DNA from 2 places in the Clostridium felsineum DSM 794 genome. Region 2 is predicted to be linked to the other one. Evidence: riboswitches for the same ligand, from Rfam matches in the RefSeq annotation. Region 2 holds a riboswitch; the other holds the start of a gene.
The links. Region 2 has a riboswitch for S-adenosylmethionine ahead of CLFE_RS05885 (O-acetylhomoserine aminocarboxypropyltransferase/cysteine synthase family protein). Riboswitches for the same ligand answer to the same signal wherever they lie in the genome.
Positions count from the first base shown of each region.

Region 1: another riboswitch for S-adenosylmethionine. It lies ahead of metA (homoserine O-acetyltransferase MetA); the one in region 2 lies ahead of CLFE_RS05885 (O-acetylhomoserine aminocarboxypropyltransferase/cysteine synthase family protein).

Region 1 covers NZ_CP096980.1:2,428,722-2,436,547, forward strand. Annotated here, with positions in the region: gene CLFE_RS11460 (L,D-transpeptidase family protein) at 1-393, shown strand, start outside; gene CLFE_RS11465 (ATP-dependent Clp protease adaptor ClpS) at 555-854, shown strand; gene clpA (ATP-dependent Clp protease ATP-binding subunit ClpA) at 858-3,110, shown strand; SAM riboswitch class I at 3,189-3,290, shown strand; gene metA (homoserine O-acetyltransferase MetA) at 3,395-4,300, shown strand; gene CLFE_RS11480 (carbohydrate-binding protein) at 5,277-6,980, shown strand; partial or broken gene CLFE_RS11485 (homoserine O-acetyltransferase/O-succinyltransferase family protein) at 7,023-7,145, shown strand; partial or broken gene CLFE_RS24380 (AbiH family protein) at 7,339-7,826, shown strand, end outside.
Region 2 covers NZ_CP096980.1:1,258,381-1,266,206, reverse strand. Annotated here, with positions in the region: gene rd (rubredoxin) at 1-111, shown strand, start outside; gene CLFE_RS05905 (hypothetical protein) at 233-430, shown strand; gene CLFE_RS05900 (spore coat protein) at 449-751, shown strand; gene CLFE_RS05895 (hypothetical protein) at 998-1,525, shown strand; gene CLFE_RS05890 (DMT family transporter) at 1,675-2,607, opposite strand; gene CLFE_RS05885 (O-acetylhomoserine aminocarboxypropyltransferase/cysteine synthase family protein) at 2,722-4,005, opposite strand; SAM riboswitch class I at 4,118-4,226, opposite strand; gene CLFE_RS05880 (prepilin peptidase) at 4,329-5,096, opposite strand; gene CLFE_RS05875 (Spo0E family sporulation regulatory protein-aspartic acid phosphatase) at 5,093-5,284, opposite strand; gene CLFE_RS05870 (AIM24 family protein) at 5,371-6,126, opposite strand; gene CLFE_RS05865 (MTH1187 family thiamine-binding protein) at 6,157-6,459, opposite strand; gene CLFE_RS05860 (M24 family metallopeptidase) at 6,490-7,560, opposite strand; gene CLFE_RS05855 (5-oxoprolinase subunit C family protein) at 7,702-7,826, opposite strand, start outside.

The DNA.
Region 1 (7,826 bases), 1.2 Mb from region 2:
TCTAATGATACGCCAACTTTCACCAAATTTTTTATAATTACATCCTTAAAGGATCAAAGAGTGTATGTATTTAATGGAGATCCACATAATTGGAAGCTTATAAATACTTTTGAATGTACATCAGGCTCATCTGAAACACCGACTATAACTGGTCACTTCTATGTAGAAGGTAAAGGATTAGCCTTTAAAACTGAAAATGACGTGGTTTGTAAATACTATACTCAAATTCATGGCAATTATCTTTTTCATAGCATACTCTTTGATAAAAATGGTAATGTAGTTGATGGAACCTTAGGTGCTTCTCTTTCTCATGGTTGTGTCCGTTTGGCACTACAAAATGCTAAATATATTTATGATACAGTACCAATGGGAACAGGGATATGGATATTCTAAAAAAGTAGGATATATGCTGAGTAAAGTATATATCCTACTTTTTTAGAATAGGGAATACTAATACATTATATGTATTAATTATTGTAATAAGATGGTATAATAATATATATATATTGAAAATAAGATAAGATTAATTTAATTTATAATTGGAGTTGTGTATTATGTCTTTAAAAACTTCCTTTGAGGAAAATATGAAACTTAAAATTAAAAAACCTAAAATGTATAAAGTAATACTACATAATGACGATTATACAACAATGGAGTTTGTAATTGAAGTGCTCATTGATGTATTCAATAAAGTCCCTGCAAACGCTGTTAAAATAACCTTTGATGTGCATAAACATGGAATAGGCATAGCAGGAATTTATCCATATGATATTGCATTGACTAAAATAAATGAAGTTGAAAAATTAGCTTCTAAAAATGGATATCCATTGAAGTTGACCATGGGGGAGGTATAGAACTTGAAACTGGATGAAATTGTAAATGAAATTATTACAGCAGCATATAGCGAAGCAAAATTTGATATGCACAAATATTTTACACCTGAACATATTTTATATGCTTCACTATTTTATAATGATGGAATAAACATAATTGTAAACACAGGTGGTTCTGTAGAAAATTTAAAAAAACAACTTGAGAAATATTTCATGAAGAACGTTGAAAAATTAGAATCGGGAGATCCTACTCAAACTGTAGGGGTTGAAAATATAATAAATCAAGCAGCTAATCATGTTTTAGCTAGTGGAAAAGAGATAGTAACCTTAGGTGATATATATGTGGCTATATACGACGATAGTGCGTCTTTTGGAAGCTATTATTTAAAACAGCAGGGTATTACTAGACTTAAGCTTCTAAACTACATTACACATGGAATATCAACAGTAAACAATAGCATTGATAATGAGATAGAACCCTTACCAGAAAACGAATACTTATTTGATGATTATCATGAAGAAGAATCTTCTGCAATGGAAAAATATACAGAAGATATTACTGAAAAAGCAAAAAATGGTCTTATAGATCCACTAATAGGTAGAGAAGATATATTGAAAAAAACACTTCAAGTTTTGTGTAGAAGAAGAAAAAACAATCCTATTCATGTAGGTGAACCAGGTGTGGGTAAAACAGCTATAACAGAAGGTCTTGCAGCTTTAATTGCTGAAAACAAGGTGCCAAATGTTTTAAAAGGTAGTAAGATTTACACTTTAAATATGGGAACCATGGTAGCTGGAACAAAATATAGAGGTGACTTTGAAGAAAGAATAAAAAATGTACTCAATGAAATATCGAAATCTTCAAAACCGATAGTCTATATTGATGAAATACACACAATTATAGGCGCTGGCGCTGTATCAGGTGGAACTGTAGATGCAGCTAATATATTAAAGCCATACTTTACTGATGGTAAAATAAAATTTATAGGTTCAACTACTTATGATGAATACAAAAAAATATTTGATAAAGATAGAGCTTTATCCAGAAGATTTCAAAAAATAGATGTAGGTGAACCAAGCATTAACGAAACCTTTGATATTCTTATGGGTATAAAAACTAAATATGAAGAGTTTCACAATGTACACTATACTAATGCATCCCTTAAAGCAGCAGCTACTCTTTCTTCTAAATGCATAAATGATAGATTTTTGCCAGACAAGGCAATTGATGTAATTGATGAATGTGGAGCAGCAGCTGAAATGAATAGAAAGGGCGATGAGAAGGTATATATAAATGTACGTGATGTAGAGAATATAATATCTTCTATATCAGGTATACCAGTAAAAGATTTATCTAAAAATCAAATAGAGAAGCTTAAGAACTTAAAGAAAAATCTTAAAGGTAAAATTTTTGGTCAAGATAAAGCTTTAGAATCAATAGTTCAGTCTATTAAGAGATCAAGCGCTGGTTTTAATGATGAAGATAAACCTGTAGCAAGTTTTCTTTTCGTAGGTCCAACTGGTGTTGGTAAAACAGAAATATCAAAGCAGTTAGCAAAAGCTCTAAATATAAAGCTTATACGATTTGATATGAGTGAATACCAAGAAAAGCATACTGTTGCTAGGCTAATAGGTTCACCTCCAGGTTATGTAGGCTATGAAGAAGGGGGCCTTTTAACAGATGCAGTGAGAAAGAATCCGTACTGTGTTCTTCTCTTAGACGAAATTGAAAAAGCTCATTCTGATATCTTAAATGTACTTCTTCAAGTTATGGATTACGCAACTCTTACTGATAACAGTGGAAAAAAAGCTGATTTTAGAAATATTATATTAATAATGACCTCTAATGCGGGTGCTTCAGAAATAGGTAAAAATAAAGTTGGTTTTGGAAATAGAGTTGTAGGAGAAGATAATATAGATAAAGAAGTTTCTAAGATATTTTCTCCTGAGTTTAGAAATAGACTTGATGATATAATAATTTTTAATAAAATGGATGAAGATATGGCAGTTCGTGTGGTTAAAAAATCCATAGACGAATTCCAAAAGAAGCTAAGTAAAAAGCATATAAAAATTAAAGTCACAGATGAGTGTGCTAAATGGATTGCAGCTAAAGGCTTAACTTCTAATTATGGTGCGAGAGAAATTTTAAGAATCATACAAGAAAAAATCAAGCCTTACTTTGTAGATGAAGTTCTTTTTGGAAATCTAACAAAGGGCGGAGAAACAGTAATTGATGTAAAAAATGATGCTATAAAATTTCATAATGTAGGTAAATAATGTCTTTTGAATGTTGACAATATATAAAAATTGTACTATAGTATAACTGTTATTTAATGAAAATTATATACGTATTATTTCTTATCAAGAAGGCGGAGGGACTGGCCCAATGAAACCTGACAACCGGCAAATGTACGGTGTTAATTCCTGCAAAACTTATTTAGTTTTGAAAGATAAGAAAACAGTTTATTAATAATAAATTAATTTGTGATTAATAATCCGTTTTTCTTATGAAAGGCGGATTTTTTATATTAAAATTTATTAAGACTAGGACGGTGAACTAAATGCCTATAAAAATACCTGATAATCTTCCAGCAGCAAAAACCTTAAATGAAGAAAATATATTTTTTATGCATGAGAATAGGGCATACCATCAAGATATAAGACCACTTAACATTCTTATAGTGAATTTGATGCCCACTAAAATAATTACAGAGACACAAATATTAAGACTTATTGGAAACTCGCCCATTCAGGTTAATCCAACTTTCATTCATACGCAAACACATAAATCTCAAAACACTTCAGAGGAACATCTGATTAAATTTTATGAAACTTTTGAAGATATTAAAAATTACAAGTTTGATGGTATGATAGTAACTGGTGCTCCTGTTGAAACACTTACTTTTGAAGAAGTAGATTACTGGGATGAACTATGCAAGATTTTTGATTGGTCAGTTACTAATGTAACCTCAACCATACATATATGTTGGGGTGCACAGGCAGGTCTGTATCATCATTATAAAATACCTAAACATAGACTTAATGAAAAAATATTTGGAGTATTTGAGCATCACCTTAATGAAAAAAATATAAAATTAACAAGAGGATTTGATGAGAAATTTTATGCTCCACATTCAAGACATACTTATGTAAAAAAAGAGGATATAGAGAATAATCCTAATATAAGAATTTTAGCTGAATCTGATGAGGCTGGAGCATATATAGTTGCATCTAAAAACGGCAAAAATATCTTTGTAATGGGACATGCTGAATATGATAGTGACACCTTGAATCAGGAATATCTTCGTGATAAAAATCAAGGTATGGATATAAAGCTCCCTAAGAATTATTTTAAAGATGATGATCCAGAGAAGGGACCTATGGTTACCTGGAGAGGTCATGCTAATCTTTTATTTTCTAACTGGCTTAATTACTATGTATATCAAGAAACTCCGTTTGAACTTTAGAAAAGCTATAAAATTCATCTAGTACAATTGTTTGTAGAGATTTTTGATAAAAAATGAGAAATGTTGTTTTTAAGACATAAGCAATAGGGGTAAGGAATTCTCATGTGTTTTAAGAAAAAATAATAATGAATTTAAAGATATAAGCATTACTGAGAGGTAGTGCTTATTTTTATCGTATTATAAATATTTTAATTTAGTATAAATACATAATTGCAAAAGTATATATCGACATAAATAGCATGTGCCAAGCAAACTTTGATAGTATAAGATATTCACTAATGGTGACATAGTAATTATAAGTGATAAAAATAATACTCAATCTGCATATAGAATTTAGACAAACTTACTGTCGAACAGATTTATTATATATCAGCATATTAGCAATGAATCTTGTGTAGCAATATACATGAATATTTTGTTTGTAAATTATGTTTATATAAATAAAATTCACCCAAATTAGTATTTATTAAGTATATATATGATAATTATTGTAAATATGTTAAAAATATGGTATTATTATATTAACTTATTATAGCGAATTAAGAAGAATAATTGTATTAAAATGAAATTCATCAAAATTAACTATTCCAACAAATTATCTTGAGTTTAATTCACAAAGTGATTTTATAAGTGTATTAAAAAATATACAGGACTCACGCCTAAACAATATAGCAAAATTATTATCGTTTAGATTGGACATTAGATGCTTAAAGATAAAACATTTTTTATTCCACTTATCCTTCATTGTGAAACGCTTTTATGTTATGCCATTAGGATACACTTGATTAAATAGCATGTATATTCTTTAGATAGACTATTTATAACGCATAAAATGGATATTATATTGTTATCGAGTGGTCCTAATTTGCATATATCCCTAATCAATCCTGTTTAGATTGTTTTTAAAGTAAGGTGGTGGTAATTTCAGGTCTAATATTATTTTGTGGAATTAAAAAAATAAGGAGGATTATATGTTATGAAAAAAAAGCTATTAAGTTTAGTATTAATTTTTTCAATGATAATTTCATTAGCATATTGTGATTTTTTACCAAATAATAAAACTGTAAACGCCATGACTTCAGATCCTGTGGTATTAAGAGCTGAAAACTATTCGAATATGAGTGGTGTTCAAACAGAAACTTGCTCAGAAGGTGGTAAAGATGTTTCATATATTGATGCAGGAGATTGGATGTCATTTTATTCCGTGAATTTGCCAGTAACAGGACAATATACAGTGGAATATCGAGTTGCATCGTTAAATGGTGGAGGAGTAATAAGTTTAGAGAAATCTGGTGGAAATCCAGTTTATGGTACTGTTAATGTTCCTTCAACGGGCGGATGGCAAAATTGGCAAACTATTTCTCAAACTGTTACATTAAATGCAGGAGCTCAAGACATAGGAATAGGTGTACCAAAAGGGGGATACAACATTGAATGGATAAAATTCACCCCTGTTGGCGATACACCATCACCAGTAACATTAAGAACTGAAAATTATTCAAATATGAGTGGTGTTCAAACAGAAACTTGCTCAGAAGGTGGCAAAAATGTTTCATATATTGATGCAGGAGATTGGCTGGCATTTTATTCTGTAAATTTGCCAGTAACAGGACAATATACAGTAGAATATCGAGTTGCGTCACTAAATGGTGGAGGAGTAATAAGTTTAGAGAAATACGGCGGAAATCCAGTTTATGGTACTGTTAATGTTCCTTCAACGGGCGGATGGCAAAATTGGCAAACTATTTCTCAAACTGTTACATTAAATGCAGGGTCTCAAGACATAGGAATAGGCGTACCAAAGGGTGGATATAACATTGAATGGATAAAATTCACCCCAACTGGAAGTACACCAGTAACACCACCTACAGAAATATGGAATAACCCAGCTGTAGGCATAAATATCAATGGTCAGCAGGCCAATGGTTCAGTTTCAACAGTAAAATCTTCAAATTGGGATACCATAACAACTCCTTACTTGCCTGGAATGGCAATAGTAAACAATCTTTGGGGTATCGGAAAAAATGGAACTGGTTCTGGAAGCATATTTACTGAGAAAGTAAACAATAAAGATGCTTTTGGTTGGTCTTGGAATATGAATTCTACAAATAACAATGTAGTTTCCTATCAGGAAGTAGGCTGGGGCTGGTCTCCAAACTCCGGTGCTTGGTTTAATGGAGCAGTTCCTTTGCATCAAATTAGTGAAAATAAATCATATACAGTTGATTTTAATCTTAAACGTACTAACCGTAGTGGAGCATGGGATACAGCTTTCGATATATGGTCTTATCCTCAAACGCAACCTACAGGCGGATCAGGTGGATTCAAAGGCGGATATGAAATTATGGTATGGCTTGATCACGAAGTACAGGGTCCTTGGGGTAGTAATCCACAAGATGTTTATATCAATGGACACCATTTCAAGGTTTATGACAATGATGGAAGTTCAGGCTGGAGAGTTATTTCTTATATAAATCAAGATGCACCTATTAATGATGCTACAGGCTTTAGTCTTTCAAATTTTTGGAATGATGCTGCAACACGTTATAGTAGTGGAACTTCAAGTTCAGTAGGACTAACAAAAGATCACTATATAAATGCAATTGAGTTTGGAAGTGAATCTTGTGGTGGTCAGGGTATGCTAGAAGTTCAAAACTACAATATCAATATTGGACAATAAAACTTGCAAAAATAATATTAATTTAGTAGTTTAGCTTTTTCTAATGTGAAAATTTTAGCTGAATCTGATAAGCCTGAAACATATATAGTTGCATCAGAAAATGGCAAGAATATCTTTGTAATTAGACATGCAGAATATGATAGTGATACTTTCTGGCTTAATTATTATGTATATTAGAAAACTTCATTTTAGATTTAAGAGAATTAAGTTTTGCACAATTAAGAATGAGCATTGCTGAAGAGCAGTGCTTGTTTTCTATTTACTAAATAATGAGTAATGAAAAATGTACTTGCATATACTTTATTGAATCAGTAAGTTTTACAATGAAAAGGTAATTAAAGAAGGGAGAGGTATTATTTTGAATTTAAATATTATAGGAAACGGATTTGACCTTTATCATGGGTTACCAAGTAGTTACTTTTATTTTGGTTCGTATCTAATTGAAAATAATTCAAGTCTATATGATGAACTATCAGATATGTATGGATTTAAAAAAGGTATATATTATGGCTTTCCTGGTGATGATTTTTATTATTCAGTAGAAGGTTTTTTTTGGAAGGATTTCGAAACACATTTAGGTGAAATTAATGAATCTTGGGTAGAGGAAACACTTCAAGATGACTTGGGACTTGAGTATGATGATCCTCCTGTTGACTTAGAAATGTATCAGTATGATAATGCTAAAGAAATAAAGAAAGCTTTATCTTAATGGATAAAAAATGTTGTAGATAAAAAAGAAAACTATAATATCATTCGAGCTAAAATAAAAAAATATAAATTCAAAGTACCTTTGAGGAAAAATGACATATATTTATCATTTAACTATACACATACACTTGAGGAAAT
Region 2 (7,826 bases):
GATCCTGATAATGGAGTTAATCCAGGTACTTCTTTTGAAGATGTTCCTGATGATTGGCTTTGTCCTTTATGCGGAGTTGGAAAAGATCAATTTGAAGTAGTTGAAGACTAATATTAAAAATAAGAGAGCGGATATCCTTATTATATCGACTCTCTTATTTTTTTGTATACATTTATTAAAATTACGTATAATAATTTTAATAAATATAATAAAACTTTATGGAGGGATTTTTATGCAATCTTCTAAACTAGCAGCTTTTGAAATTCTTCATTTAACTAAATTACTACATAGCGAAATAACTACATATAAAAAGATGGATTCCACATTAAAAATGGTTACAGATGATGAATTGAAAGGATTTTTAAGTAAAATTAAAGACAAGGAAAAAGCAAATATACAATCTATACAAAATTTCATAGGTGATCAATAATAAACTGGAGGGACTTTTATGAAAATAATATCAAACTTAACAGGAACAGATGATAAAACTCTTACTAATGCCAATATAGCTTCTGATTTCACGACAAATTTAGATGATACCATAATTTCTTTGTCAACAGCCACTTGTCAAGCAATAAATCCTCAATTAAGGCAAGTACTTGATTCTCAGCTCGTATCAGCTATAAATACAAAACATGAACTATTGGATATGATGGTAAAGAAATCTTGGTATTCTCCTTTTGATGATCCAACAAAACAACTAAAAGACAGCTATATTGATGCCAAACGCATAATGGAAACCGAAAATTAAAACGCCAGTAAAAAGTACTGACGTTTTGAGGAGGACAATATCTATATATCTTTATAGTAATAATATAATATAAATATGTACTATGTATTTATATTATAAAAACAATTTATTAATAATAAATTAATCCACATATACAATATATTTCCTGATTTTATTCAGTATATATATACTTTTTGAGTAAAATTTGTAAACTTCTCCTGGTTAATTTCATAGTATATTCATGAAGTTAATTTTCAGGAGGATTTTATGTATTACAATAAATATATATGTGCAGACATGTCAACAGATGAGCCTCTACCTTCAAATGAGGATAACCGCCATCACCATCATCATAATAGTTCACAGGAAAATAATCATAAGCAAGAGGACGAAGATTATAATATGGATTTTCATTCTTGCCCTTTTATGAATTACTTACCTATTATGTCTAACAAAAAATCAAGCAATAAAAATTCATTTTATCCTATGATGAATCCTGCAGGAGTTCAAAATATGTGTCCTTTTTATGCTATGTTTCAAAACATGAATAATTTTCAAATGCAACAAGACTATGACTGTCCTACCTGTGGCAATAGAGATTCATATGATGATGATACCTACTATTATGATGATTTTGACTCATCCTATAATGATGATTTTATTGATACCGATTATATTAGTGAACCTTTATATGATGATGAAGAATATAGACATCATCACAAAAGGAGAAGACGTAGAAGACCAATTTGTCCTTATTATCCACATTGCAAGAGTATGTGCTGTCACCATCGTTAATTTTTAATATATTCTTTAATATCCCAAGTTCATTTTATTAAATAACTTGGGATATTTTTTATATTCTTATTATTAAAAAATGCTCCATTTTCCATAACCATATATGAGTAGTAAAATTTTAAAAATAATGTAACGTATTGCTTTAAAGACTAACTTTTCACTTTAGTTTTTTCTGCATATACAAGCACTATTCCAAAACATACTAAAATAAGTGCTATTAAATTTTTCACTTCAAAAATATTTTCTTTTAAGAATATACCGGATAGGAGTACTCCAAATATAGGAACTAAAAAATTAAAAATTGATATTATTCCAACCTTATTATATTTAAGGAGTGCTGCCCACAATGAAAAAGCTGTTGCCGAAAGTAATGCCAAATAGATTAATAATGTTACTGCCTTAACATTAAAACCTGATAAATTTCCTCCATTAACAAAACCTAAACCAGCAAGAAAAATTCCTCCTATAAAAAGCTGATAGCCTGTTACTATCATAGAATCCAATTTTTGGGTTATTCTTTTTCCGTATATACTTGAAGCTGAAAGTACAAGTGCCGCTAACATAATAAAGCCCTCCCCCATAAAAGAAAAGGAAAATTTCAGTATATCAGAATTAAAATTTGCAATTATAACTCCTGCAAAACCTATAATACAGCCAAGAATTCTACTGATATTAAGCTTATCGTTTTTATATATAAAATTAGCTAGTATTATACTAAAAAAAGTTCCTGTACTATTCATTATTGAACCTTTAGTTCCTGTTGTATATCCAAGTCCTACATAAAAAAATATGTATTGAAGAAGCGTTTGTGTAAGTCCTAAAATAATAATTTGCAATACATTTTTTTTATTAAAAATTTTCATATCCTTGTGAAGTATTATTGATATGACTATTACCATTATTCCTGCTAAAGCAAATCTATATCCTGCAAATACAAATTCACTAGGTACATCATTTGCCTTTATACAAAATAGCTTGTACCCTATTTTTACTCCTGGATAAGCACTTCCCCAAAGAAAACAACATATTGTGGCAAATATCACAACAAGTTTTTTATCGGTAAAAATATTTTTAGAATTCATTTTTTAGCACCCTTTCATTTTCTCACTAAAAAATCGCTAAAGATGACACATCTTCAGCGACTTTTATAGATGTCATTATATATTATATAATAACATAATTACATATATATTCAATTATGCTTGTTCAAGAGCTTGATTCAAATCCCATATTAAATCATCTGCGTCCTCTACTCCAATTGATAATCTTATCATGTCTGGAGTTACACCTGCTGCTCTTTGTTCTTCTTCATTAAGTTCAGCATGTGTTGTGCTTGAAGGATGTATAACAAGTGACTTTGCATCTGCAACATTTGCTAGAAGAGAGAATAATTTAACACTGTTTATGAATTTCTTTCCTGCTTCAAGTCCTCCCTTTATTCCAAAAGTAAATATTGAACCCGCTCCTTTTGGAAGATATTTTTTAGATAATTCTCTATATGGACTTTCCTCTAATTCGGGGTAGTTTATCCATGAAACCTTTGGATGATTTTTTAGAAATTCAACTACTTTTCTTGTATTCTCAACATGCTTTTGAACTCTAAGTGAAAGTGATTCTAGCCCTTGTAGAAAATAGAATGCACTTTGTGGACTAAGTGTTGCTCCTGTATTTCTTAAAAGTTGAACTCTTGCTTTTAATGCAAATGCAGGTGCACCCAAATCAGCATATACAAGTCCATTATAGCTCTTATCTGGTGTTGTAAAATCAGGGAACTTACCGCTAGCTCTCCAATCAAATTTACCACCATCAACTATAATTCCACCTATTGTAGTTCCGTGTCCTCCAATAAATTTTGTTGCTGAATGTACAACTACATCTGCTCCAAATTCTATCGGTCTTATAAGATATGGTGTACCAAAAGTATTATCTATTATAAGTGGTATTTTATTTTCATGTGCTATTTTAGCTACAGCTTCTATATCAAAAACATTTATTCTTGGATTTCCAATAGTTTCTCCATATACAGCTTTCGTTTTATCATTTATTGCTTTTCTTATATTTTCAGGATTATCTGGATCTACAAATACAACTTTTATTCCAAGCTTCTTAAGAGTAACCCCAAATAATTCATATGTTCCACCGTATAAAGTACTTGCTGCGACAATTTCATCTCCAGCACTTGCTACATTTAAAATTGCATAAGTAATTGCTGCAAGTCCTGATGCCGTTGCAAGACCAGCAACTCCGCCCTCAAGAGCTGCTACTCTATTCTCAAATACATCAGTAGTTGGATTCATTATTCTTGAATATACATTTCCAGGTTCCTTTAATTGAAATAAATTTGCTGCGTGATCAGCATTTTTAAATACATATGATGTAGTTTGATAAATAGGTACTGCCCTTGATCCTGTTGTAGGGTCAGCTACTTGACCTGCATGAACCTGTAGTGTTTCAAAACCAAATTTTCTTTCTTCACTCATTTTGAAAATCCCCTTTTTATTTATATTTTCTGTTCTTACTACTAAAAATGTATAAAATTAAATCCCCTTCATAATTGAAGAGGATTTTTATTAACTAAAAAATTTTATAATCCTCTTATCTCTCAAAATTAACTTTGCAGGAATTAACACCATGCATTCAAATGAAAAATGCTGGTTGTTGGGTTTCATAGGGCCAGTCCCTCCACCTCTCTTGATAAGACTTTATCATAACCATATTTAATTTTCCTAGTATTCATATATGAATTACTCAATTCATTTTATGTTTAAATTATATCATGTTATTTCCACCTGTCAATAGATTTTTACAATAAAAAAAAATTATTATAAAAATTCAAAATATTTTGTCCATAGAGAACTGTAACCATTGAAGCAATGGCTATAAATGGAACAAATGCCACATAATCTGTTTTGCTTTTTAACTTTAATAACATCAAAATCATTGATACAGCACCTGCAAGAATAATTGTCATAAATAACATAAGCATGCTAAATTTCATTCCCAAAAATAGACCACACATAAATATAACTTCTGCATCTCCCATACCAAAAACAGTTTTCTTAATAAATGCCTTACCAGCAAAATTTATTAAAACAATTATTCCTGAATATAAAATTGCTGCGAACAAATATTCATGTATACTATTTTTATAAAACAAATTTATTACCATAAAAATCACACCCACTAATATGCCAGGTAAAGTTGTACACAAATACACAACTTGTGTATCAAAATCTATTACTGAAATAATAAACAGCACTGAAAACAAAGCTATATACTTTAATGTTATTAAATTATATCCATATTTTAAATACAGCATTAAAAAAATAGTACCACATAAAATTTCAAAACCAAAATACCTAAATCCTATTTTTTCATTGCAATATCTACATCTGCCTTTTATTATAATATAACTTAATATAGGCATCATATCATACCATTTAAGTTTTTTTCCACATTTAGTACAATGAGATGGAGGATATATAATAGATTCCCCCTTTGGTATTCTTATTGTACATACATTTAAAAAACTTCCAATTATTATTCCTATAACAAATATTATAATAGTCATTTAGCTCTACTGTATCTTTGCCTTATTTTATCTATAATCTTATAATACTCGTTTATTTCTTCATTAAGTATTAAACTATCCTCTAACACTGTTTTATCTGTTAATCTAGTATCTTTAAAGTTTATCTCGTTGTATAACTTACTCCTTAAATTTTCTATACTTTCTAGTAATTTATTTACATTTTTCACATTAAACACCTCCAATGTTATTATTAACATTAGAGGTGTTTTATATTCATTTTTATCTTTATATTTCTTTTACCATGTGCTACCTTTTATTGTATTGGTGCCATAAGTATTCTTCCTGTTCCACGATAAACATTCACTAAGCCTTCACCTGAAACCGCTGAACCAATCAAACTTTTACTTGATTTTTCAACTCTAAACTCTAATGAATCTGACCAAGCAATTGCATAGTTTCCATCAATTCTAACTTCATCTTTTTCAAGTACAAATTCTATAAGCTCATCTCTAGGAACAGGACTCTCTAATACAGCAATTCCCTCACCTTTAAGACATAAATTAAATAAACCTTCTTTACCTAGCATTGCTGAAGAAAGATTAGTTCTCGCTACAACATTTTGCTTTACTCTTGATTCACAAGCAAGAAAAAGTCCGTCATCTATTACCATTCCACCCCAATCAGAAACATCTTCAAGTAAAATATGTCTATATGTAGGTTCTAACATCAATAAACCATTTCCTTGATATTTAGGTTTAATTGCAGATTCTTTTGTTACTTTGGATGATAGAGCCTTACCGAAGAAATCGCCTATTCCTTTAACATCTGCAGCCATACTAACATTTCCTGAAGTCCATTGCATAGCTCCTGCACTTATTGTATAAGCATTGCCATTCAATTCTATCAACACTTGTCTCTTTCTAATGTTCATTTCAGAAGCAAAATATGCAGCCATAGCCCCTGCAGCATTTACACTCAAATCCTTTTTATACTCAAGAACTTTTACATCTCCTTTAGTCTCTACTACTTCTATATTTTTATTTTCAAAAAGATTCTTACATTTTACCATCTATACTCTCCTTTTAATTTATACATTTTACTATTTTAATTTTTCTCTAACAGAATTTAATTTTTGTTCCATAGATGCCTTCTTATCTCTTCTATCATCTATACTTATAGATGTAATAACTCTTTCTGCTCCATTTTTAAAAGGAATTTCATGCATTTTTCTTATAACTTTAATTATTGTATCTAATTCTCCCTCAAATATTGTACACATTGGAGTTAATTGATATTTTATTTCTTTTTCGTCTTTAAGTATATTTTCACATGCTGCCACATAGCTACTTAAACTAGTTGAACCTGTACCTACAGGTATTATTGTTGCTTGTGCAATAGCCAAAATAATCACCCCTACTTCTTAAAAATTTCACTATAATATATTCATATCTCTACTCACATGGTTTAAAACTTCACAGCCTGTTTCCGTTACAACTACTAAATCCTCTATTCTAACTCCATACTTTTCAGGAATATATATACCTGGTTCTATTGAAAATACCATTCCAACTTGTGCCTTTATATCCGAGTTACCTCCTACAGAAGGAAATTCATGATCTTCTATACCAATGTTATGACCTGTTCTATGTGTAAAGTACTCGCCATAACCTTCTTTTTCTATTACCTCTCTAGTAATTTTATCTATATCACTTAATTTAACACCAGGTTTTACTGCATTTTTTCCTGCCTCATTAGCTCTCTTTACTATATCATAAATCTTTTTTGCTTCTTCACATGGTTCTTTATAGAAAAAAGTTCTTGTCATATCAGAACAATAGTTATTATACACTCCTCCCATATCTATAACTATAGAATCTCCTTCTTTTAACTTAGTATCATCCGGCATATGGTGTGGATCTGCTCCATTCTTACCATAACTACAAATAGTTTCAAAAGAAAGCTTCTCTATTCCATTCTTTTGAAAGATTTCTTGTATTACTTTTGCCATTTCTTTTTCTGTTTTACTTTCTTCAATATATTTTATTAGTTCTTCCATAACCTTATCATTTATTTTTGAAGACTCTCTTAAAACTTTTATTTCCTCTTCATCTTTTATCATTCTTACCTCATCTATAATTGGTGAGGAATTAATAAATTTCATATTAGAATTTTCCATAAGTTCTATTAAAAAATGTGCTGGCCAATTCTTATCTATTCCAAGTGTACTATCCTCATTAATTATTTTTAAAAGAATAGGAATAGGCTCCTCACTATCATCATAAGTTACAATTTCATTATTTCCTAATCCTTTACTATTCTTAAAAAGACTATTAATAATGAATGTAACCTTCCCGCTAACATTTATATACATTGCCATTAACCTCTCACCTGGATCAATTAAAGCTCCTGATAGGTAAAATACACTGGAAGGTGATGTCACTATTATTTGACTTAAGTTATGCTTTTTCATATTATCTATTACTCTTTTTATTCTACTATTCATATTCTTCACTCCTTACTTATAATTTACTATTCCTAAGAATATAGTCAAGCCTTTATTATTTTTATAATGATAAAAAACCAAGTAATAAATTCAAAAATCTATTGCTTAGTTTTTCTATTTTACATTACTAGTTTTTAAAAATCAAATTAATCCTATGGACATTTTAACATCCCGAATATACTTTTCCCTTTGAAAATATAGCTTTTCTGCTTCTTCTAAACTTATCTCTTTAAAACTGATTTTAGCCTTTGGCTTCATTTGAGCTA